3 regions of the Alkalihalobacillus pseudalcaliphilus genome follow, and region 3 is predicted to be linked to each of the others. Evidence: riboswitches for the same ligand, from Rfam matches in the RefSeq annotation. Region 3 holds a riboswitch; each other region holds the start of a gene.
What was found. A riboswitch is a leader RNA that binds a small molecule or an ion and turns the genes downstream of it on or off. The one in region 3 is predicted to bind lysine.

Region 1 (8,083 bases), on a different contig from region 3:
CCTCGTATTTATGAATTTAGAAAAGAGTTACCGAAGACGCTGATTGGAAAAGTATTAAGACGAGTTCTTGTGGAAGAAGAACAACAAAAATCAGCGAAGGCTAGTGAAACAGCTGATAAAGAAGCATAAAATCAAGGCAAACAAAACAGACAGGCAGGTTTGTCCGTGCTTGTCTGTTTTTTTATGGCTTGGACGATAAGTTAGAGAGCAGGGCCAAGAAAGAGTAACTGGTCGTGACTTTATTAGGAGGCTAAGGGTTGGGGGGGCTCGGAAGTCGTCATCACGCTTTGATGACAACATTAACGCCTCTCCACGCCATTTCCTTGTCCTCACCCCGCTTTGATGGCAACATAAAAGTCCCTTCACTCGATTTCGTTGTCGTCACTTTTTCTTTCCGACTTATTGTTACTTCCCGTCCTCGCTTTTCCTACAACATAGCTTCTCTTTTTGTCAGCTTCAAAGTGTACATGGTTATTTTATCGTTTTTGGGTATTCCTAGATTAGCCTTTATAGAGTACAAACGGGGAGCAGGGATACGAGCAAACGTGGAATCGCGGGGTTGCGAGCGGAAAAACTTAAAGAAACCCCGAGTAAAAGCGGAATCGCGGGGTTACGAGCGGAAAAACTAAGAGAAACCCCGAGTAAACGGAGAATCGCGGGGTTGCGAGCGGAAAAAGCGGGAGAAACCCCGAGTAAACGGAGAATCGCGGGGTTGCGAGCGGAAAACTAAGAGAAACCCCGAGTAAAAGCGGAATCGCGGGGTTGCGAGCGGAAAAAGCGGGAGAAACCCCGAGTAAAAGCGGAATCGCGGGGTTGCGAGCGGAAAAAGCGGGAGAAACCCCGAGCAAACGTGGAATCGCGGGGTTACGGGCGGAAAAAGCGGGAGAAAGCCCGAGCAAACGTGGAATCGCGGGGTTACGGGCGGAAAAAGCGGGAGAAAGCCCGAGCAAACGTTGAATCACGGGGTTACGGGCGGAAAAAGCGGGAGAAAGCCCGAGTAAAAGCAGAATCGCGGGGGTGCGGGAAGAAAAAGAGGAAGAAACCCGAGCAAACGCTGAATCTCAGGGTTACGGGTGAAAAAAGAGGGAGAATGCCCGTGCAAATGAAGAATCACGAGATTATGAACGGAAAAAGAGCTCGTAACCCCAAGGAAGTAAAGTGTATGGAGATACGAGGAAAAAAGCATATAAACGCAATCAAAATGGATATAATAAAACCCGAGCAATACATTCGCACACATTTTACGATAATGTTATAATAATGAATGTAAGAAGAAATTGTCTTTGATGAAGGAGGCTATTATCCAATGGCTATTGTTAATGTAACAGACCAAACATTTTCACAAGAAACAAGTGATGGTGTCGTTTTAGTTGACTTCTGGGCACCTTGGTGTGGTCCATGTAAAATGATTGCTCCAGTACTTGAAGAATTAGATGCTGACATGGGTGATAAAGCAAAGATTGTTAAAGTAAACGTTGATGAGAATCAAGGAACAGCTGGAAAGTTCAGTGTGATGAGTATTCCAACACTACTTGTACTTAAAGACGGTGAAGTTGTTGACCAAACAGTTGGTTTTCAACCGAAAGAAGCTTTAGCAGAACTCATTAATAAGCACCTTTAAGAGTATGAGAAAAAGCGAGTAGCCATGTAGCTACTCGCTTTTCTTTGACCCTGCTCTAGATACGTGCATCGTGTAATCCTTGAAAAGGCACTTCTGTCACTTTCATGGTAAAATAATAGTAATGGATAAAAAGGTGGGAGACATATGAGCCGTTTAAAAGAGAAGCTAGCGGTTTTACCAGATAAGCCAGGCTGCTATTTAATGAAGGATGAGCAGGGAACGATTATTTATGTGGGTAAAGCAAAAGTGTTAAAAAACCGTGTGCGTTCCTACTTTACAGGTTCTCATGATGGTAAAACACAAAGGTTAGTAAGTGAGATTGTAGACTTTGAATATATTGTAACCTCTTCTAATATAGAAGCACTTATATTAGAGCTCAATCTAATAAAAAAGCATGAACCTAAATATAATGTGATGCTCAGGGATGATAAATCATACCCTTATTTAAAAGTAACCAATGAAGAGCATCCACGTCTAATTACAACGAGGCAAGTAAAAAAAGATGGTGGGAAATATTTTGGACCTTATCCTAATGCAGGAGCGGCTAATGAAACCAAAAAATTATTGGATCGACTTTACCCGTTAAGAAAGTGTCGAACCTTACCTGATAAGGTCTGCTTGTATTATCATATCGGACAATGTTTGGCACCTTGTGTCAATGAAATTTCTAAAGAGACAAATCAAGAATTAGTAAGGGAAATCACAAAATTTCTACGTTCAGGACATGACGAAGTTAAACAACAGATTACAGATAAAATGATGCAAGCATCTGAAGAGTTAAATTTTGAGAGAGCCAAAGAGTTAAGAGATACGTTAACTTATATGGATACCGTTATGGAAAAACAAAAAATGTCGATTAATGACCGAATTGATCGGGATGTTTTTGGCTTTTCTTATGATAAAGGTTGGATGTGTGTACAAGTCTTTTTTGTTCGTCAAGGGAAATTAATTGAAAGAGATGTCTCGATTTTTCCTTTTTATAAAGAGGCCCAGGAGGATATTCTTACATTTATCGCCCAATTTTATAGTCAAAAAGAGCATATCAAACCAAAAGAAATTTTGATTCCAGAGATTGTCGATCAAGAATTGCTTGAATCTTTTCTTGAAGTAAGCGTGACAGTTCCAAAAAAGGGGAAAAAGAAAGAACTATTAGAACTCGCTAATGAAAATGCGAAAACGTCATTAATAGAAAAGTTCGCCTTAATTGAACGTGATGAAGAACGTACAGTCAAGGCTGTGGAACGATTAGGGGAAGCCTTACAAATCAAAGCCCCGTATCGAATTGAGGCTTTTGATAATTCCAATATTCAAGGTACGGACCCAGTATCGGCAATGGTTACTTTTATTGATGGAAAACCGAATCGCAAAGAGTATCGAAAATATAAAATTAAAACGGTAGAAGGTCCGGATGATTATGCCTCAATGCGAGAAGTAGTTAGAAGGCGTTATTTACGGATTTTGCGTGAGAAGCTACCGATGCCTGATTTGATTGTCATTGATGGTGGTAGAGGGCATATTGCAGCTGCTCAGGAGGTTTTAGAGGATGAATTAAACGTAACGATACCGATATGTGGATTAGCGAAGGACGAGAGGCATAAGACTTCTCAGTTACTGAAGGGAGAACCGCCTATTGTAATTCCTTTAAAAAGAGATAGCCATGAATTCTATCTATTACAACGAATTCAGGATGAGGTGCATCGTTTTGCGTTAAGTTTTCACAGGCAAACTCGCTCGAAATCATTTCTACAATCAGCCTTGGATCATGTTGCAGGTGTCGGAGAAAAAAGAAAAACAAAATTACTAAAGCACTTTGGTTCATTAAAGAAAATGAAAGAAGCAACAATTGATGAGTTAGCCTTAGATGGCATTCCATTACATGTAGCAAAAAGCATTTATGAAGCTTTACATGAGGAACAAGGTGAATAAAGTTTCAAGCAAATAAATCGAAAATTTTGCTTGCATAGGGGATAAGGTTTTGTTAAACTCTTAACTAATTGAATAAGCCATACTTCTTTTTTAGGGAGTGATGGTAGAGGAGCAAAAACGATTAGTAAGGCTTTGGAGGGGAATGAGCCCCATTGAAGATGCCTAAAAGGCGAATTTGCCGAAGTTTAGAAGGAACTCAGATCCTTTTATGCTGGACTTATGTTAAATAGGCATAAGGCTGTCACATAATCAACCCAGGGTTATGTGGAGAACTATCTCACGTGGATAAAGGGAGCTATGGAGCGGCTTAGTATGACAAGCAACGTGAAGGGATCTCCTTTTTCGTTGCTTTTTATTTTTGCCTTAACCATCGAGCTTTTCTTGTGGGATGAAAGTGGGAGCAAAAAGAGAGGATGAAGGAATTGGCTAGAATCGTACAAAAATATGGTGGAACCTCGGTTGGTACAGTAGAGAGAATTAAGCATGTAGCAAATCGAATTGCAGAATCCTTTACTCAAGGGAATGACCTAGTTATAGTCGTCTCTGCGATGGGAAAATCAACGGATACTTTAGTAGAAATGGCTCAAGCACTCACTGAAAACCCGAACAAAAGAGAAATGGATATGCTTTTAACAACGGGCGAACAAGTAACGATTGCTTTATTAACAATGGCTTTGCTGGAACGTGGCATAGATGCCATTTCATATACTGGCTGGCAGGCTGGAATTGAGACAGATACACAGCATGGAAATGCACAAATTCAAGATATAAATACAACTAAAATTGAGGCGGCTTTACATCAAAATCAAGTAGTTATTGTTGCTGGTTTTCAAGGAATTTCACAAGATAGTCAAATTACAACATTAGGTCGTGGTGGTTCCGATACAACGGCGGTTGCCTTAGCTGCTGCATTACAGGCAAAGCGATGTGAGATTTATACCGATGTTACAGGTGTATTCACAACGGACCCACGTTTTGTGAAGGCGGCTCGAAAGCTTCATTCGATTTCGTATGATGAAATGTTAGAGATGGCTCATTTAGGGGCGGGGGTTTTACATCCAAGAGCCGTCGAGTTTGCCAAAAATTATGATGTCCCACTTGTCGTAGCGTCAAGTATGGTTGAAGAAGAAGGAACGATCATTGAGGAGGTAGTCTCTGTGGAAAAAGGCTTAGTAGTAAGAGGAATTGCATTTGAAAATGATGTAACCAAGGTGTCAGTGGTAGGATTACCTAATGAAATGAATACGTTGGCAAGACTCTTTAGTACGCTTTCACGACATTTTATTAACGTTGATATCATCGTCCAAAATGAAACAGACTCAGAGCATGTAACCATTTCATTTACCGTTACACAATCGACTCTTACAGATACGATATCAGCTTTAGAGAAAGCACAGATGGAATTAAATTATGAAAACATCGAATACGAATCAGGGTTAGCCAAAGTGTCCATTGTTGGGTCGGGTATGGTATCTAATCCGGGTGTTGCTGCTCAAATGTTTGATGTCCTTGCAAATGAAGCCATTAGTATTAAGATGGTCAGTACTTCAGAAATTAAAGTGTCTACGGTCATTTCAGAGGATGATATGGTCATTGCTGTGGAAGCATTACATGAAGCTTTCCAGCTAGCAGAAGAAGTCGCCCACGAGGTGCTTTAAAAGAATAAGAGAATAGCCAGGGCTGAAACCTGTGGCTATTCTCATTCATCAATCCGTTATGAAACGGAATCATGTTTATCAGACTTAATATGAAAAACGACATATTTTCGTTTTATATCGTAAGTAGCTTCAGTCATTTGGTTTTGCATCTGTTCAATTTGTTGAGCCAAAAAGCCAGCTTCAAGTTGGTAGCAACGGGAGTCGTTTTTTCCCATCCAGTCACCACTGAGCTCTAATGTTTTTGAGGTTGCTTTATTTTTTTCTATTTCTAATGTACCCCATCCAGCATGTGCAAAAAAAGTAATGATTTCATCGAATGTATGTAAAGCATATTTGCGAGCTAGTGATTTTCCGCCCCAATATAAAATGTTTTCATGCTCTGTGCCTAATAATTCTTGTAACAAGTCATTACGAATTAAGTCATAATGAAATAAAGGAGGAGCCTGCTGCTCAACTTGTTCTTGCTCGATTTCTTCATTTTTTGTCTCTTGTTCCATAAAAACCACCCTCTCCGTCTTTTATTATACATAGATTCAAAGGAATTATCTCTATGATAACGAACACAAATTATGTAAAATTTAATAGCTTTCAGCAGAATATCAAAGACATGAGATGCTGTCGTACTTCTTGAGAGCGGTGGTCGACATGATCAGGGCGAAAAATAGCCTGGAACCTGTCGATGAAGGGCAGTGGTCGACATGATCAGGAGGAAAAAAAGCAAAGAACCTGTCGACGAGGAGCGGTGGTCGACATGCTCAGGAGGAAAAAAGGCTAAGAACCTGTCGATGAAGGGCAGTGGTCGACATGCTCAGGAGGAAAAATGGGCGAGAACCTGTCGATGAGGAGCGGTGGTCGACATGATCAGGATGAAAAAAGGCTGAGAACCTGTCGATGAAGGGCAGTGGTCGACATGATCAGGGCGAAAAAAAGCAGAGAACCTGTCGATGAGGAGCGGTGGTCGACATGATCAGGGCGAAAAATAGCCTGGACCCTGTCGATGAAGGGCAGTGGTCGACATGATCAGGATGAAAAAAGGCAGAGAACCTGTCGATGAAGGGCAGTGGTCGACATGATCAGGATGAAAAATGGGCGAGAACCTGTCGATGAGGAGCGGTGGTCGACATGATCAGGGCGAAAAATAGCCTGGACCCTTACCAATAAACATAAAATTGTACCTCTCCCCTTCACTTACTGGCACTTCATTCAATTTTATTTGTACTTTTTAACTGGTGGCATTTCGTTCAACTAGAATTTCTTCTTCACTTGCTTGGTGGATTTTCGTTTAATTAGATTTTGTTCTTATCAATTTAAATGAGTGTTGTAAGAATGATATTGAACTTGAGAATGAGCAGTACCCAGCGGATGAAAAATTATGTAGAATCCTGCGGCACGCGGTTGTCTCGGAGCATAATTTTCGGTAGCGACGAGCAACGCTCCATGTTCGCACTAACTTTCATACAAAACGTCCATGGCGAAGCGGGGATCATTTCGCCACCAACAAAGATGAAAGTGTGGTTTAGCTCTTTAGCTCTTTAACTGGTGGCTTTTCATTCAATAACGGTATTGAGGATTCTCATATTATGCGTAGCCACGCCACTTTTTGGGTGTTACCCGCAAGGGTTTTCCCAAAAAGATTCAGCGCACCGCACAACCAGCCACCACCAACAAAAAGAGAGAGTAGTAACCCATCAGGATTAGTATCAAAAATCTAAGTGTTTTTGGAGCGTTAGCCAAGCTTGCTTGGCAACTTCACGCCACTGCGTGAAGTTTTGAAAATCGAAAGCATCTTATCAGATGAATTTATTCATCTGATAAGATGCTTTCGATTTTCAAAACGGACCAAAAACAAAAACCGAATGGTCAAGTTATCTCGAAAAGTGAGCATGACTCATTGAACTTTCATACAAAAGCCTATTATATTTAAATACCATAAAAATATATTCGTAATTTTAAGTTTATTTATAGAATTGGAATAACTGTTATTATTAATAAGTGTTTCTTTATAAAAAAGTAATTTAACGCTTTCAAACAACAGAATTATTTGATAAGTTAGTAATGGAGATTTCCTATAAAATAACATAAAAAGTATGTATCCGTTTTCTTGACGACAAGATCTGATGGGAGTACAATAAATTTGTCGGATTTTTTTCACATAATCTTACCAAAAGATTCAAAAGTGGAACTGGTACAAAGTATGTTATGTCTCGGGGGAGGTACATATTTATACGAAAGAAAAATGTAGTTGAAACCATTTGGACAAACAGGATAGGAAACATTAATTTATGTGGGGGGAAAAGGCATGGCTGGTAATCAAGAGTATTTTAATCGTCGGTTACATTCCTTATTAGGGATTATTCCGATCGGTATCTTCTTAGTAATGCATTTAAGCATTAACTATTTTGCAACACGAGGAGCAGAGTCATTTAACCAAGCGGCACATTTTATGGAAAATTTACCATTCCGTTATGCAATGGAAATATTCATTATTTTCTTACCGATTTTATATCATGGCATTTATGGAATTTATATTGCTTTTACGGCAAAAAATAACATTCAACGTTATGGTACATTCAGAAACTGGATGTTTGCACTGCAACGTTTTACAGGTGTATTCTTATTAATTTTTATTACATGGCATGTATACGAAACTCGCTTTCAAGCGGCTTTAGGTAATGCTGAAGTAAATTATAATATGATGGCTGATATTTTAAGCTCGCCATTTATGTTAGTTTTTTATATTGTTGGTGTTATTTCTGCAACATTCCACTTAGCTAATGGACTTTGGTCTTTCTTAGTTTCTTGGGGAATTACCGTAACACCTCGTTCACAACGTATTGCTACATACGCGACCATTGCACTTTTCCTCGCATTAACATAC
Region 2 (8,083 bases), 330 kb from region 3:
AGAAAAAATAAGTTATTTAACCAAACGTGAAAAGTGGGCTCTATTTTATTCAGGACTAGCTATGTTCATAACAATCGCTGTTATTTCTCTTCTTGTCGTACCTGAATGGGGACCAATGCGTGGTGATGGAGACAATCCGATTATTCAATCACCATTTATGAACTCACTCGGTATACTTATTTTATTCGTATTCTTAATTCCTGGACTTGTTTACGGGATGATTATGCGTAACATTAAAAGTGATAAAGATGTTGCTCATCAATTAACGGATACCATGGCCTCAATGGGTATGTTTATCGTACTAGCCTTCACTGCAGGTCAATTCGTTGCTTTCTTTAATGAGACGAATATGGGTATTGTTTTAGGTGTTTATGGTGCTGAATTTTTAGAAAGTGTTAATTTAACAGGGATTCCTTTATTACTTGGCTTTATGGGAATTACGATGTTAATTAATCTATTTGTCGGTAGTGCTTCGGCGAAATGGGCCATTATGGCACCCGTATTTATTCCGATTATGATGCAATTTAATTATTCGCCTGAATTTATACAATTAACTTACCGTGTAGCCGATTCAACAACTAATGTCATATCTCCGTTAATGCCTTACTTTGCGATTATTATTGCTTTCGCTCAAAAGTATGATAAAAAGATGGGGATTGGAACACTCGTATCAGTTATGCTTCCGTATGCGATTGTATTTACGATCGTTTGGACCATTATGTTGTTTATTTGGATGGCGTTAGGTATCGACATCGGTCCAGGTTCTCCCATTTATTATAATAACTAATTTGCAAAACCGTCCTTATAATACTAGGGACGGTTTTTTTATGATCTTTAATTAGCTCTTTTATAATTGAAATATGGTACATGAAATTATTTTTAGTTCAATAAAAAACACGACCAAAATGATCGTGTTTTAGTTATTATTATAATTTAACAACGTTAGCTGCTTGAGGACCACGGTCACCTTCAACGATTTCAAACTCAACAGCTTGACCTTCGTCTAAAGATTTGAATCCTTCGCCAGTGATTGCACTGAAGTGTACGAATACATCGTTGCCTTCTTCAACTTCGATGAATCCAAAACCCTTCTCAGCATTGAACCATTTAACTTTTCCTGTTTGCATGAAAAAAACTCCATTCTGTTTATTACTTAATATGCTCATCGTCTTTACTTCAGGTAAATCGGCATTTCACATATTATGACGATAAACATACAGCCATATCTTTGCCCCTCATAAAATGTGAAAAATATTCAAAACTTTTAACGATGAATAAAGTCATTTTAGCATAGTCATTTCTACGATGCAAGCATAAATTCCTTAAAATGACTAGGCCTTGCCTGTCATAAGCAAGGCCAGCTATCAACTAATTTCTACTATAATAATCATTAATCATTTCCAAAATCGTAGGTTCTTCCTGCTCTGTTTGTGTTTTTTTCTCTTCATGATTATTCATGATACCCCTCCTAAGCAGAATTTTTATTTTTTTCTGTCTCTTTCATACACTTATTATAGATCATTGTATTATAAAAGTAAAGTGTTTTTAAATCTGTTTTAATACAGATGTTCCTTTTTCAAAAAAAAAGCCATGACACCGTTAAAACGATGCATGCAGTGATTGAAATCATCATTTGTTCATTTTTTTGTCAATTTCACCTAACATCTCATCTGCGTCTTTACCTGTGCGATACTCAATCCCTTCAGCAATTCGATTACCACCTAATAATACAATAGCGAAACCTACAAAGAAGCAGCTAATTAAAATAAGAAAAAAAGTCATCATCTCCTGCAATCCCTCCCTGCTCACATAGTCCAATGTATGAGGAAACAGAAAAATTGATGCATAAGATTGCAAGAAGATTCCAATACTAGATGTATCTATTTTGTTAGAATGAGGAGGATGATGTAGTGAAGAAACCATGGCTTTTTTTCCTACTCGTATTATTCGTATTAGCAACAGGCTGTCAAATGGACTCAGAATCACAAATAATTGAGGATTCTCAAAAGGATACGAAACCATTTGGTTTTCAAGGTGTAGCAAGTGATAAAGATAAACATCGAAAAGAAGGGTTAGCAACACAAGAATTACATCTGTACGCAGATGCGACTGGTCAATATCTAAGTAATGTCATAGAAGACTTAGAAAAGCATAAAGGCTTTTTTGAAAATCAACAAGATATGCGAGCAGCTGATTTGTTTTTAGATTCATTAGCCGACATTCGCACCGAGACAGTTGAAATAATTAATCTTGATCGTCCTAAAGCTTTTAACTCATTCCATGAAATTCATTTGAGTATGTTAGTTGAGCTTGATATTTTGGACAGAGTTCTTGAAGACTTGCGTGATCCTTTTGACACCAAACAAATTGAATCAGCTCGAGTTCATTACGAAAATTCTATTATTGCTTTTAAAAATTTAGAAAGAGAATGGTTTTCTGTTTCAGAAGAATATGGAATTTATTAAAAAGAATGGCTGCTCTATTCGATAGAAAATAGACAGCCATTTATGATTAACGGAATAATTCTTTGAATTCAGCCATCATTCCTTTAAAGGACCGAAAAGGAAAACGCCCTTCTTCGTGGTTCTCAAAAGCTTCCATTCGATTAATGATGGTTCTCTTGGTTGTGACTATCACTTCTTTATCAATATCATATTCATTGGCGTATGCTTGAACGGTTTTCTCCACCTTATTTTGATGTTCATGATGACCACCACTTGATTCAATCCCCACTAAAATTTGCTCATTTGTCTCTACGATGTGAACATCTTGAATCGTTTCAAGGCTAAGTAGGGCTTGTTTAAAATTTACGTTTTCTTGGTAATTGTGGTTTTCTTCTTTAGTTGTTAATATCTTCGTTTGATGTGGTGGATATAACTCTTTTATTTTTCCAGGTCTGTTATTCATTACTCCGTTTGATGTTAAGCCTTTTTCTTTTAGACCGATATTTCTCTTATAGCCGTGAACTCCTTCTTCATACGGAGATTTTTTCTCTGTTAATTGTAAGACCGTATCGTCTGGAACAAGCATATCTGAAATAGGGCCTTCATGGCTACGCACTTCTTGGATACCTACACCACTAAACGTATTTTGTGGATTCGACTTCGCTCCTAGCGGCTTCTGTTGTTCAGTCACACATCCACTCGTTATAAGCATCGTCAAAATGACTACTGAAAACAAGAAATTTTGTTTTTTCATGCAACCCCTCCTCTCTTCTTTTATTTTGCACATAAATAAGAAATTCAACGAGGTAAATTTAGGCTCAGACATATTCTTATTGTCGAATCATTTCTACTTTTAGCTAATTATGACTAGTTTTATGGAAAGACTTTCATTTATTGTCTGTTCTTCATATAATAAACCTTGTGTGAAAGCGTTGAATATAAATGAACTAATGAACGATAAAAAACAATGGAGTGGGAAAGATGAAAAGAAGACTAATTGAATCAAAACGAAGTCAAATGCTACGTTTAGCCAAAAAATACGGGTTTACATCTGCACAAACTGTCCGCTGTAGTCAAGAATTGGACGAGCTCCTAAACGAGATTCAAATCCCAATTATCCGTAATAAAATTTGATCATTTTATTACAATGCGTAAATGTGAGCTGAAACCATTGCAATGTGCTTTATCTTTTGATAAGGTAGAGTCACAAAGTGAATAATCTTTACTTCAATAGTTGAAGTGAGGGTAGAGGTGCAAACTTCATGAGTAGATATGTGTAGAAGGATGAGTCTTCATGGATACATATTTAAAGGGAATTTTGCCGAAGCTAAATAAAATACTCATCTTTTATTTAGTTGGGACTGTGACTTAATAAGTACAGGACTGTCATATAGCTGGCTAAGGCTATATGGAGGGCTATCTCACGCATTGGAATGATTGTGTATACACATTTATTGCCATGCAGCAATGAGATCCTTCATTGTTGTTTTTTTGTGTTGATTCACAAATATAAAATTTAGCCCATATAATTATATGAACGATACTGAAATTGAGGGTGAGAATTATGAATTTAGGACGAGTTATAACGGCGATGGTTACCCCATTTAATGCTGAGCAAAGGGTGGATGTTGCCAAAACAAAACAATTAGTGGAGCATTTAATTTCAAATGGAACAGATGCACTCGTAGTCGGTGGTACTACAGGCGAGTCACCTACTTTGACACATGAGGAAAAGCTACAACTATTTAGAACGGTCGTTCAAGTGGTCAATGGTCGGATACCTGTTATTGCTGGCACAGGTTCTAATTCAACACAAGCTTCGATTGAATTAACAAAGGAAGCAGAAAAAATTGGCGTAGATATGGTTATGCTTGTTGCACCATATTACAACAAGCCTTCTCAAGAAGGTTTATATCAACATTTTAAGGCGATCGCTACATCTACTCATTTGCCTGTGATGCTATATAATATTCCTGGAAGAAGTAGTGTTAATATTAATGTAGATACCACTTTACGTTTAGCCCAAATTCCTAATGTTATTGCGACAAAAGAAGCGAGTGGCGATTTAGAGGCAATGTCTGCTATTATTGCTCAAGCTCCGGATGGCTTCTTATTATATAGTGGTGACGATAGCTTGACGTTACCAGTTATAGCTATTGGTGGAGCCGGAGTTGTTTCTGTTAGTTCTCATGTGATTGGTAATGAGATGCAACAGATGATTCAAAACTATATGAGCGGGCAAGTTCAGATTGCTGCTTTACAGCACCGTGAGTTATTACCTTTAATGAAAGCTTTATTCGCTACACCTAATCCAACTTCTGTGAAAGCAGCACTCGAATTAAATGGAATTTCCGTTGGATCTGTCCGGTTACCTTTAGTTCCTTTAACAACACAAGAGCTTGAGCTATTACAATCATATTTACATCGTTCTGTTAGTTTTTTTGTTAGCTAATTTAGCGTGTCTAAGGGTGAGAATTATGTTCTCATCCTTTTTTGTATGAAAGTGAACTGTGGAGCGATAGTTTGCGCCGTGAAGTTAGCTGGTCATCCACCTTACGATAAATGACCTTAGCAGGAAAGTGCTCCCTGTTTGTTCGGCTGACTCCTGATGGTGAGCGAGTTGTAAACGGGCCAACTGTTTAAAAAGTCGCCACTACTTTTATCTTTGTTGGTGGCGAAGTGAACTGTGGTAAAGGTTAATTGAGGTTTAATACGAGAAAACACCAAGTTGTGTGTGAACTTGGTGTTTTTTCGTATCATATATGGTATTCCTTTTTTAGTTCGTTTAAGGTTTTGATGCTATTTTGATTAAACGGTGTGTCCTCGCTTTGTAATTTCTCTAATAATGAATTTAATGCTACTGCTAGTGAATCTTTATATGTAGGGATTTCACCTTCGTAGTTTTTTAACGAAGCAAGTGGCATCCAAGCCTTTTCATATTCAGCAAGTGCTTTTCTTTCATGAAAAAATACATTTTCCGTTTGTTTCGGATGGTGTAAATCACCTTGTTGAGGATGTTTTTTTACGGCCAAAACCTTCACGAGAGCTTTGTTTTGATCCCCTAGTACTTCTAGACATTCGCCGATATATACACCTGTTTTATAAACAGCTTGCACTATATGCATCTAGACACTCCCTCTCCATTATAGACCAGGCACTAATAAAGTAAATAAATGCCACATAAACTCTGAAATAGGTACTAAATTTTCTTCGGCATACGTTTTCATTCCTTCGCCACCACTAAAAAAGTCTATAATAATAAATGTAAATGTTATTAAGACAACAAAAATGGTTGATGCAAGAATAATAGATAATAATGCAACATACGCCATGATCAATCGAAACATCCATTTTAACCAATTCGGAATTTCTTTAAACCTTTTTAATATTTCCAATGCCGGGCTCCTCCTCGCAAGAACAACTATACTTCTATCGTACCAAAAAAGCCCTAACAAATGTGTAATAAATCATGAAGATAATTTGACTGTTTTAATCCTGTTCAGACACTTGTAAACCAATTTTGTTCAAAATACCATCTATAGGAATTCCAAGTGGTGTCGAGATATCACTAAAGTCAAATTGACTTAAATCTATTTTTCCTTCAGGAATCAATTGATTGTGCCTATCATTTACTTGTTTCTTATCTTCTACCTCTATATCTTCTGGCTCCTCTACGTCTCGAACTGCCACTAAATCCTCAACTTGTTGATGTAGTTCTTCATTAGCCTCTTTTGAAACCTCTGGATCTTCTGAAGTGAATTGAACAATAGCAATCGTCCATATACCAATAAAAACGATTCCAGTCATACAAAGGAACCATATTTGATGCTTTTTCATTCATTAACCCTCCTTACATCATTCCTATTGTCCCATATTTCTTATCTTATCACATCAGAAATCCCTCGTCAGCATGACTATTTTACTAAGATTAGATTCCCGATTAAATTCCTACTAAAACTTCTATGACAAAACCGCATTCACTTCGCCACCAACACAGATGAAAGCCGTGCTTTACCCTTTACTAGTAGTCTTTCATTCACTTTGTTCTCTTTCAATTTAATGAATGTTTTAAGAGTGTTTATTGAACAAGAGATTTTAGATTAAACAAGCGGACGAAAATATGCGGAGACTCTCGTGGGACGGAGAGCATAATTTTCGGTAGCGACGAGTAACATTCTATGTTCGCCTTAACTTTCATACAAAAAACACATGAATAAGCAGTACAGCTCAATCATGTGTTTGATGTATCAACTCATCCATTTAGGTGGGCTGTTTTTACCCCAATATATACTACCTAATGAATGATGTCCTTCATATTTATCTAAATAAGTATGATAGTGAAAATTAAACCAATAACCTTTTTTAGGTGGCTGATCTCGTCTGACATGAAATCTAAAAATGTCTTCTCCACTTTCTTCATTATATAAATGAAAAATCTTCTCTCCTAAACCGTCTGCTGGCTTTGTTGATAACTTCACTGTTTTCCATTGCTCTGCCGTTAAATGATTGGTCGTTTCTTCTAAAACTTCAGACAATTGTGGTACGATGACTTCTTCAAAAGGTTCCTTAATTTTATCAGAAATCACATCACCAAATTTTAACATACTCATATCATATGCAAATTGCTTAACGTAAGAATTAAATACATCCGCTGAAGAAACATCTCGATGTATGTATTTGTCGGTAGCTGTACTTGTTGGTATAACAGAATGAAATAATCCATACTCGTTTTCATTCACTTTATAAATATTTACACGATCATCATAAGTAGCTTTTGGTAATCGTGGTTCTTCTGCATGTGCCTCTCGGTAATCATGTCCTGAGGTGACAAGGCCGATTGATAAAAGTGCACTCGTTACTAATAAGCTTCGTTTCATCCAGTGTAACAAAAAAACGCCTCCTCACCATACTTGTATAGACAATTATATCATCTCATATTTCTGGTGAAAAGGCTATTCATTTTTTCATAGAATTGTAGTTTAGGGTAGATTAGAAGCTCCCATTAGGTAACGATCACACTCTCTTGCCGCTTCTCTGCCTTCATGAATTGCCCAGACAACTAAACTTTGACCTCTTCGGTTATCACCTGCAGCAAATATACCTTCAATATTCGTTTGATATGAACCATATTCAGCTTTGATATTTGTTCTTCTATCTGTTTGGATAGACATTTGCTCAAGTAATTGTTGCTCAGGTCCTGTAAAACCAACTGCAAGGAATACTAAATCAGCTGGCCATACTTTTTCTGAACCAGGGATCGGTTGACGAGTTTTTTTACCATTGGCATCTATTTCCGTCTCAACATCAATCGTATGAATTTCTTTTACTTGCCCTAGTTCGTTACCAACAAATTTTGTAGTCATTAATTGATACGCACGAGGATCTTCCCCGTATACAGCTTTTGCTTCTTTATGACCATCATCTGCTTGATGGACAATAGGGAAAAGCGGCCACGGATTATTAGATGGTCTTTCATCTAACTTCATCCGATTAATGTCAAATTGTGTAATTGATTTGGCTCCATGCCTTACAGACGTAGTAATACAATCGGTACCAGTATCGCCACCACCAATGACAATTACATTTTTATTTCCTGCATGTATAAATGATTGGTCCTCAAATTGTGAATTAAGCAAACT
Region 3 (8,083 bases):
AAGCATAAGGGTGGGTTGAATCAAAACAAAGGAGGAAATAAAGAATGGTTGCAATTCTAAAGGTCGAAGGACTAGGAAAATCATTTAAGGATAAAAAAGTCATTGAAGACATCGGCTTTGAAGTCCAAAAGGGTGAAATTATGGCAATCCTAGGACCTAACGGGGCAGGAAAGTCAACATCTATTCGTAGCATATTAGGGATCATGTATACAGAAGAAGGGAAGATTTTGTACGAAGGGAAAGAAGTACGCCATGTCCCAAGAGAAAAAATAGGCTACTTACCTGAAGAAAGAGGACTCTATAAAAGTGTCAAAGTCATTGATTTATTATTATATTTTGCCGATTTAAAAGATTATCCATTACATAAGGCGAAAACAAGAGCGTTAGAGTTGTTGGAGAAATTAGGATTAGAAGGCAAAGATAAAAGTTCTATTGAAGAACTATCAAAAGGAATGGCACAAAAAGTACAATTTATCGCTTCGATTATTCATGAGCCAGAGCTCTTAATTTTGGATGAACCATTTTCAGGGTTAGATCCTGTCAGCCAAGATCTATTTAAGAAGGAAATAAAAGCACTAGCTGATCAAGGAACAGCGATCCTATTATCCTCACATCAAATGAATATCGTTGAAGAGTTGTGTGACCGCTTATTTATGATCAATAAAGGCCGCAAAGTCATCTATGGAACATTAGATGATGTGAAAAGGAAATTTGCTAACTTTAAATGTACGATTCAAGGTGTGAACGAAAAGAATGCTCTAGAAAAAATAGCTCATGTTGTAAGAGTGGAGCAAACAGGTGATAGGGCAACTCTCTTTTTAGAAAACGATGTCGATGTGAATAAATGGATTCGACTAATACCTTCTGAATTAGATATACAGGAACTAAAAATTGATCGAATTTCCTTACACGAAATCTTTATTGATATTGCTTCTGATCGTCTTAAAGGAGGGTATGTATATGAAAAATAGTATGAAAGTAGCTAAATGGGAAATAAAACGTAACTTACGAAATAAATCATTTATCATTTCCATATTATCAACACCGCTTTTATTTATATTATTTTTCTCCATTCCGATGTTATTTAATTCAGGTGGTGAAACCGACCAAAATTCTTTAACTTTATATGTGGAGGATCCACTAGAGGTGTGGTCAACAATTGACTCTACAGGTTTAGCAGATTCATTAGATTGGGATGTAGAATTAACGACAGAGACGCCGTCGGCCGCTTTTTTAGATGATAAGGAAAATAGCGTTATGGTCTCATTTCAAGAAGAACATATAAGGTCCGGTCAAATTCCAACATATCTGAGTGAGGATTTATCAGAAACTGATCTACACCAGCTTCAAGCGATACAGCCGTTTGTCAAACAAGCACAGTTAGAATTGTTTGGGTTCGAAAATGATGAAATTGAAATAGCGAGTATGCCTGTGTCATTTATCGCACAAGCTGAGTCGGAAACAGATCAGGCTGAAGAAGCAGGAGGGGCTTTCTCCTTTTTAGAAAGGCTTGTTCCCGGAATATTTGCGGGTGTTATTCTATTTTCAGTTGTGATTACTGGCATGATGATATTTACAAGTGCCTCACAAGAGAAGAAAGAAAAAGTGTCTGAAATGATTTTGTCATCAATCACACCCCATGAGCTCATGCAAGGTAAAATTATTGGATACTTTGTATTAGGTGTCATACAGGTTGCGAGTTGGATAGCGATTATTCTGCCATTCTTAACATGGTATGTTGACTTTCCATTATTGAGCTATTTATTTGTTCCAGAATTACTTGTACTTGTATTAATCGCTGTTGCAGGTTATTTATTATTTGCTGCTATATTTGTTGGGATAGGAGCAACGGTAGATGAAGTAAGCTCAACTAGCAACTTTCAAGGGATTATTTTTATGATACCATGGTTACCGTTCATTTTATTAGGTCCAATTCTTTCTGATCCTGAAGGGTTAATCGCCCAAATTGGAAGTTATTTTCCGCTAACCGCCCCGGGTGTCTTGATTATACGTTTATCGATGCTTGAAGAGTGGCCGTGGATTGAAGTGATTATTTCAATGCTAATCCTTTTTGTAACGATTTGGTTATTCATCAAATTAGCTGGAAAAGTATTTAAGACAGGAATTCTTATGTATGGTAAAAATGCTACACCAAAAGAAATACTCAAGTGGATGCGAGAAAGTTAATAAGAATTTTCTAGCTTGTCAGTGCTTCAGAAAAATGTGAAGCCTTGGCAAGCTTTTTTTGTGCCATTAATCTGTGGAAATCAATTCTATTCCGAATGAAAATATGACCTTGTCACATACTATCAAAGTCGAGAGTAGTACGGAAAATACGGAGGTTAGAGAAGCGATGGCTGAACAAGATTTGAAAAAAGTCAATCAATATCATAAAAATATCGAGCTATATCAGCCTAAGCGTGGCTTTTTTAATCGAGGTATCAAAGCGTTTGTTGTGGGCGGTATATTATGTGTTTTTGGTCAATGGCTTAGTAATCTATACCTCCTCTTTTTGGACATTAATGAAATAGAGGCAAGGGCATTAATGATGTCAACTTTTATCCTTTTAACAGCGATAATCACAGGAATTGGTTGGTTTGATAAAATCGCACAATTTGCTGGAGCCGGTACGTTAATTCCTGTTACCGGTTTTATGAATGCGATGACCAGTGCAGCATTAGAATATAAAAGTGAAGGGCTTGTCTATGGTATTGGAGCTCATATGTTCAAATTAACCGGAGCCATTATTGCAATTGGGGTTTTGTCTTCTTATTTGGTAGGGCTTGTTCGTTTAATAATACACTACATTATTCATTAGTTAGAAGGGGTATGGTCGGTCATGAAAACGTGGACGTTTCAAAATGGGATTTATGTAGAATCAAGCGGCACCGTTGCTGGTCCAAAAGAAGCGGCAGGCCCTCTTTCGGAATCATTTGACCAAACCTATCAAGATTTATATTGTGGCGAAGAGTCTTGGGAGCTAGCAGAAAGAAAGCTCATGGAAGATGCAATTACACATGCGTTAAAAAAAGCAAATAGGAAACAAGAAGACATTGATATTTTCATTGCTGGAGATTTACTTAATCAGATGATTACTTCTAACTATAATGCAAGAAAATTAGCTATCCCTTATCTGGGGGTTTTTTCAGCATGTGCAACTGTAATGGAGGCGGTGGCGATTGGAGCAATGATGATTGATGGTGGCTTTGCCCATTCAATTTTACTAGCTACGAGTAGTCATCATGCTGCTAGTGAGAGACAATTTCGCTATCCAAATGAATTTGGCTATCAAAGGCAGGAAACGGCCTCATACACAGTTACTGGAGCAGGAGCATGTATATTGAGTCAGAAAAAGACGAACATAAAAATTTCAGCAGCAACGATTGGTGCAGTCGTCGATTATGATATGAAAAACCCGTTTCAGTTTGGAGCGACGATGGCCCCAGCAGCGGCTGCAACGATTAAAAGTCACTTAGACAATACGAAAACGTCTGTTGGAGATTATGATTGTATTTTGACGGGTGATTTGGCACGTGTAGGATCTGGGATTTTGCATAAGCTATTGGAAGAAGAGGAAATAAAGCTTTCACATACGTATGATGATTGTGGCACGATGATTTATTATACCGATCAAGCCGTCAATGCAGGTGGAAGTGGAGCAGCATGTTGTGCTGTCGTAACGTTTGGTCATGTATTTAAATTGATGAGGAAAGGTGTATTTAAAAAAGTTCTCGTTGTTGCAACGGGCTCTTTATTAAACCCTTTTATGATTTATCAAAAGCAGTCGATTCCGACGATTGCCCATGCGGTTGCCTTTGAAAGAGAGGACATGTAATGGAATATCTCGCAGCTTTTATAGTTGGTGGTGTGATTTGTTTCTTAGGACAAGCTTTACTGGATCTCGTTCGCTTATCACCGATTCATACATTATGTGTATTAGTAACACTTGGTGCCATGTTAGATGGATTTCATCTTTATGACCGAATTATTGATTTTGGCGGGGCAGGGGCTATTTTACCGATAACTAGTTTTGGGCATTCTTTCGTTCATGGAGCGATGCAAGAGGGTGGCAGAGAAGGGTTTATTGGAATAGGTATGGGGATGTTTGAGGTTACATCTGGTGGTCTCTCTTCTGCTATCTTATTTAGTTTTTTAGCTGCTATATTTTTTAAGGCGAGGGGGTAATGGTGTTTGGAGCAAAAGCAAGTAATTGTAGTTACCGATGGGGACGCGGCTGCATTAAAAACGATTCAATATGTAGCCAATAAAATAGGTGGACTTTGTATAGCTCAATCCGCAGGAAATCCAACGCATTTAACAGGGCAAGAATTAATTGAATTAATCTTACAAGCAGATAAAAACCCAGTTTTTGTCATGTTTGATGATTGTGGCTCAAGATATGAGGGGCTTGGTGAACATGCGATGAGGATTGTGTACGATGAGCCTATGATCCAAGTCATTGGAGCAATTGCTGTAGCATCTGCGACACATAGTAAGGAGTGGGCCAAAGTTGATATTTCTATAGACCGTTTTGGCCATTTAACCGAGTATGGAGTCGATAAAAATGGTTTCCCAGACTTAGAAATTGGCAGAATTAACGGAGATACTTTATATATTCTTGATGAATTTGAGATACCAGTAGTCGTAGGCATTGGTGATATAGGTAAAATGGGAGGTTTTGATGATGTGAAAAAAGGTGCCCCGATCACAATGCAAGCAGTACAAATTATTTTAGAAAGGAGTGGTAACCTTGACAAAAAAAAGAGATTATAAGGATGAACCGCTATTTTATAAGAGCTATCGAGACAATATTGCCTATCTAGAAGAACGGCTAAAGCTAGATATTTCTTTCGATATCGGTGTTCGTGAGTTAGAAATCCTAGATCATCGGATTGGGATTTATTATGTAACAGGTCTTACTGATAACTTATATATCATTGAGATTATGAAAGAATTAATGGATCTAGGCGCTAGGAACCGAAAATCTTCAGATGTATTTGGTGCTATAAAAAACCATCTCACACATGTCCAAGTCGAAGAGACGAGAGAAGTCAATAATGCGATTAAACAAATGCTTTCGGGATTAATATTTATTATCGTTGAAGGATATGATCAAGCATTTATTATCGATGTTCGTCAATATCCTGGGCGTGGACCTGAGGAACCAGACACAGAACGTGTCGTTCGTGGTGCACGTGATGGTTTTACTGAAAATATCATCATGAATACGGCCTTAGTGCGAAGAAGGATTCGAGATGAGCGTTTACGACATGAAATTACTCAAGTCGGCGTACGCTCTAAAACAGATATTTGTATTTCTTATATAGATGGTATTGCCGATCCTGACCTAGTTGATATTATTAGAAAAGAGTTAGATTCGATTGAAATAGACGGACTAACGATGGCCGATAAGGTGATTGAAGAGTACATTGTTAAACAAGGTTATGATCCATTTCCTCTTGTTCGTTATACGGAGAGGCCAGATGTAGCGGCAACCCATTTATTAGAAGGTCATGTTGTGATTATGGTTGATACATCTCCAAGTGTCATTATTACACCGACCACTTTCTTTCATCACATACAGCATGCGGAGGAATATAGGCAAGCACCTGCAGTCGGATCATTTTTACGCTGGGTACGAACAATCGGAATTGCAACGTCTTTATTTATCATTCCTTTTTGGTTGTTGCTCGTTATTGAACCTACTTTATTACCTGCAGCTCTAGATTTCATTGGTCCTGAGGAGACGAATAATATCCCGATTCTTTTACAAATCTTATTTGCTGAATTTGGGATTGAGCTACTGAGGATGGCGGCTGTTCATACACCTTCACCATTAGCCACAGCCCTTGGCTTGGTCGCAGCTTTATTAATAGGTGAAATGGCGATTGAGGTAGGTTATTTTACAACAGAAGTTATCTTGTATGTCGCTTTAGGTGCTATTGGTATGTTTGCTACACCTAGTCATGAACTAGGGGTGGCTTTGCGAATCATTCGAATTGCCCTTGTCTTATTAGTTGGGATATTTAAAGTTCCTGGTTTTGTTGTGGGAACGTTAATACTAATCTTCTGTTTGACGGCAATAAAACCATTTAACAAGCCTTATTTTTGGCCATTTATTCCTTTTGACCCACCGGCATTATGGCAAATCTTAATTAGAGCCAATGTTCCATCGATGCGTTGGCGTCCAAGTATTGTAAATCCACAGGATCCTGTTAAACAGGATTTAAAAAATGAATAGTCTACATATATGAGGCATGTTGGTGTTGCGAACGGCGTATGATTATGGTAAAGTTAGAGCAACAATTTCATGAACCTCATGTAAAAGTGGGGTAGAGGCGCAGGAAGAATCAGTATACTTATGGAGCGGGTGGAACGCATAGATATGAGTAGAAAGGTCGACTTGCCGAAGCCTACATATGTACCACATTATGTAGAGCTGGGGTGTTATTGAAGAAATAACGCACTGTCACTGAGGAATCAGTGGAGGACTATTCATTTTTTAGTGGGGTTACGTCGGCGAACAGCTAGGTAACACTAGCTGTTTTTTCTTTTACCTTTTAACAGAAATGAACAATCCAGTCGTGATGTGTTGATTATATAGAGAGAACAAATGAGGGAGAGATATTATGTATATACATGGAACTAGTCATATTAATCAGTTTGGACACTTAGAAATCGGAGGAGTAGATACGGTTCAACTTGCCAAACAATTTGGAACACCACTTTTTATTTATGATGTATCTCTTATTCGAGAGCGAGCAGCTGCTTTCCAACAAGCCTTTATTGATGAAGGGATACCTTACCAAGTGGCTTATGCAAGTAAAGCGTTTAGTTGCCTCGCGATGTTTCAATTAGCGGATGAGCTTGGACTAAGCCTTGATGTTGTTTCTGGTGGAGAACTATTTACGGCGATACAAGCAGGTGTACCAATGGAGAAGGTTCACTTCCATGGCAATAATAAGAGTATAGCTGAATTAGAAATGGCGGTAGACGCTGGGATTGGTTGTGTGGTCGTTGATAATTTCTATGAGCTTGATCAGTTATCGCGTATTAGTTGGGAGAAAGGGAAGTTGATGAAAATCTTGCTCCGGATTACTCCAGGGATTGAAGCACATACTCATGAATATATTTCTACAGGTCAAGAGGATTCGAAGTTTGGATTTGATATTGAAAGTGGGCAAGCAACGGAAGCAGTGAAACGAGCATTAAAGGCAGAATACATTGAATTATTAGGCGTTCATAGTCATATTGGGTCACAAATTTTTGAATCGGCTGGTTTTGTTATGGCTGTAGAGAAGGTTTATCGCTCTCTTGAGCAATGGCGGGATGAGCTTGGTTTTGAGTCTTCCGTCTTGAATTTAGGTGGCGGTTTTGGTATCCGTTATACAGAAGAGGACCAACCTTTACCGGTCGGAAATTATGTACGTGAAATGATTGCGATCGTGAAACAAAAATCGGCCGAATTAGGAATGAATATTCCTGAAATTTGGATTGAGCCAGGTCGTTCATTAGTCGGCGATGCTGGAACGACGTTATATTCTATCGGTTCTTCAAAAGAATTACCTGCTATTCGTAATTATTTATCTGTTGATGGTGGAATGAGCGATAATCTGCGACCGGCATTATATCAAGCCAAATACGAAGCGGTGCTCGCCAATCGTGTCAATGATCGAGCAGAAGAAGTATATTCGATTGCGGGAAAGTGCTGTGAAAGTGGCGATATGTTAATTTGGGATTTACCGTTACCGAAAGCCAACCATGAAGATATTTTAGCTGTATTTTGTACGGGTGCTTATGGTTATTCAATGGCGAATAATTATAATCGTATTCCAAGACCTGCCGTTGTTTTTGTTGAAAACTCAGAAGCTCACATCGTGATTGAGCGTGAAAGTTACGCTGACTTAGTTCGGTTAGATCGTCCGCTTGCGAAGGTTGTTAATCATTTATAAATCTCAAGTTCATTAGCCGTATAAAGCTCATGATATAAACACTCAATTAGAGTGATAAAACCAATGAAATGCCAAGAAATGAAAGATACATGGAGCAGAAAACGCTTGGAGTTGACCAGGCGTTTTTTTGT

Region 1: it holds a riboswitch for lysine, as region 3 does, so the genes downstream of both, PQ479_RS10500 (aspartate kinase) here and lysA (diaminopimelate decarboxylase) in region 3, are expected to answer to the same signal.
Region 2: it holds a riboswitch for lysine, as region 3 does, so the genes downstream of both, dapA (4-hydroxy-tetrahydrodipicolinate synthase) here and lysA (diaminopimelate decarboxylase) in region 3, are expected to answer to the same signal.

The regions. Positions count from the first base shown of each region.
Region 1 is NZ_JAQQWS010000004.1:86,533-94,615, forward strand. It holds gene PQ479_RS10480 (long-chain-fatty-acid--CoA ligase) at 1-129, shown strand, start outside; gene PQ479_RS10485 (hypothetical protein) at 576-950, opposite strand; gene trxA (thioredoxin) at 1,307-1,621, shown strand; gene uvrC (excinuclease ABC subunit UvrC) at 1,766-3,547, shown strand; lysine riboswitch at 3,644-3,830, shown strand; gene PQ479_RS10500 (aspartate kinase) at 3,970-5,205, shown strand; gene PQ479_RS10505 (YslB family protein) at 5,262-5,702, opposite strand; gene PQ479_RS10510 (succinate dehydrogenase cytochrome b558 subunit) at 7,505-8,083, shown strand, end outside.
Region 2 is NZ_JAQQWS010000001.1:400,820-408,902, reverse strand. It holds gene PQ479_RS02005 (AbgT family transporter) at 1-787, shown strand, start outside; gene cspD (cold-shock protein CspD) at 927-1,127, opposite strand; gene PQ479_RS01995 (hypothetical protein) at 1,630-1,785, opposite strand; gene PQ479_RS01990 (hypothetical protein) at 1,911-2,465, shown strand; gene PQ479_RS01985 (YhcN/YlaJ family sporulation lipoprotein) at 2,512-3,198, opposite strand; gene PQ479_RS01980 (aspartyl-phosphate phosphatase Spo0E family protein) at 3,426-3,578, shown strand; lysine riboswitch at 3,683-3,871, shown strand; gene dapA (4-hydroxy-tetrahydrodipicolinate synthase) at 4,009-4,896, shown strand; gene kapB (kinase-associated lipoprotein KapB) at 5,201-5,569, opposite strand; gene PQ479_RS01965 (hypothetical protein) at 5,588-5,839, opposite strand; gene PQ479_RS01960 (hypothetical protein) at 5,934-6,281, opposite strand; gene PQ479_RS01955 (YpjP family protein) at 6,692-7,333, opposite strand; gene PQ479_RS01950 (glutamate synthase subunit beta) at 7,424-8,083, opposite strand, start outside.
Region 3 is NZ_JAQQWS010000001.1:729,577-737,659, reverse strand. It holds gene PQ479_RS03550 (ABC transporter ATP-binding protein) at 45-971, shown strand; gene PQ479_RS03545 (ABC transporter permease) at 961-2,187, shown strand; gene spoVAC (stage V sporulation protein AC) at 2,354-2,818, shown strand; gene spoVAD (stage V sporulation protein AD) at 2,840-3,835, shown strand; gene spoVAE (stage V sporulation protein AE) at 3,835-4,185, shown strand; gene spoVAEA (stage V sporulation protein SpoVABEA) at 4,192-4,773, shown strand; gene PQ479_RS03520 (spore germination protein) at 4,751-6,241, shown strand; lysine riboswitch at 6,326-6,502, shown strand; gene lysA (diaminopimelate decarboxylase) at 6,630-7,952, shown strand.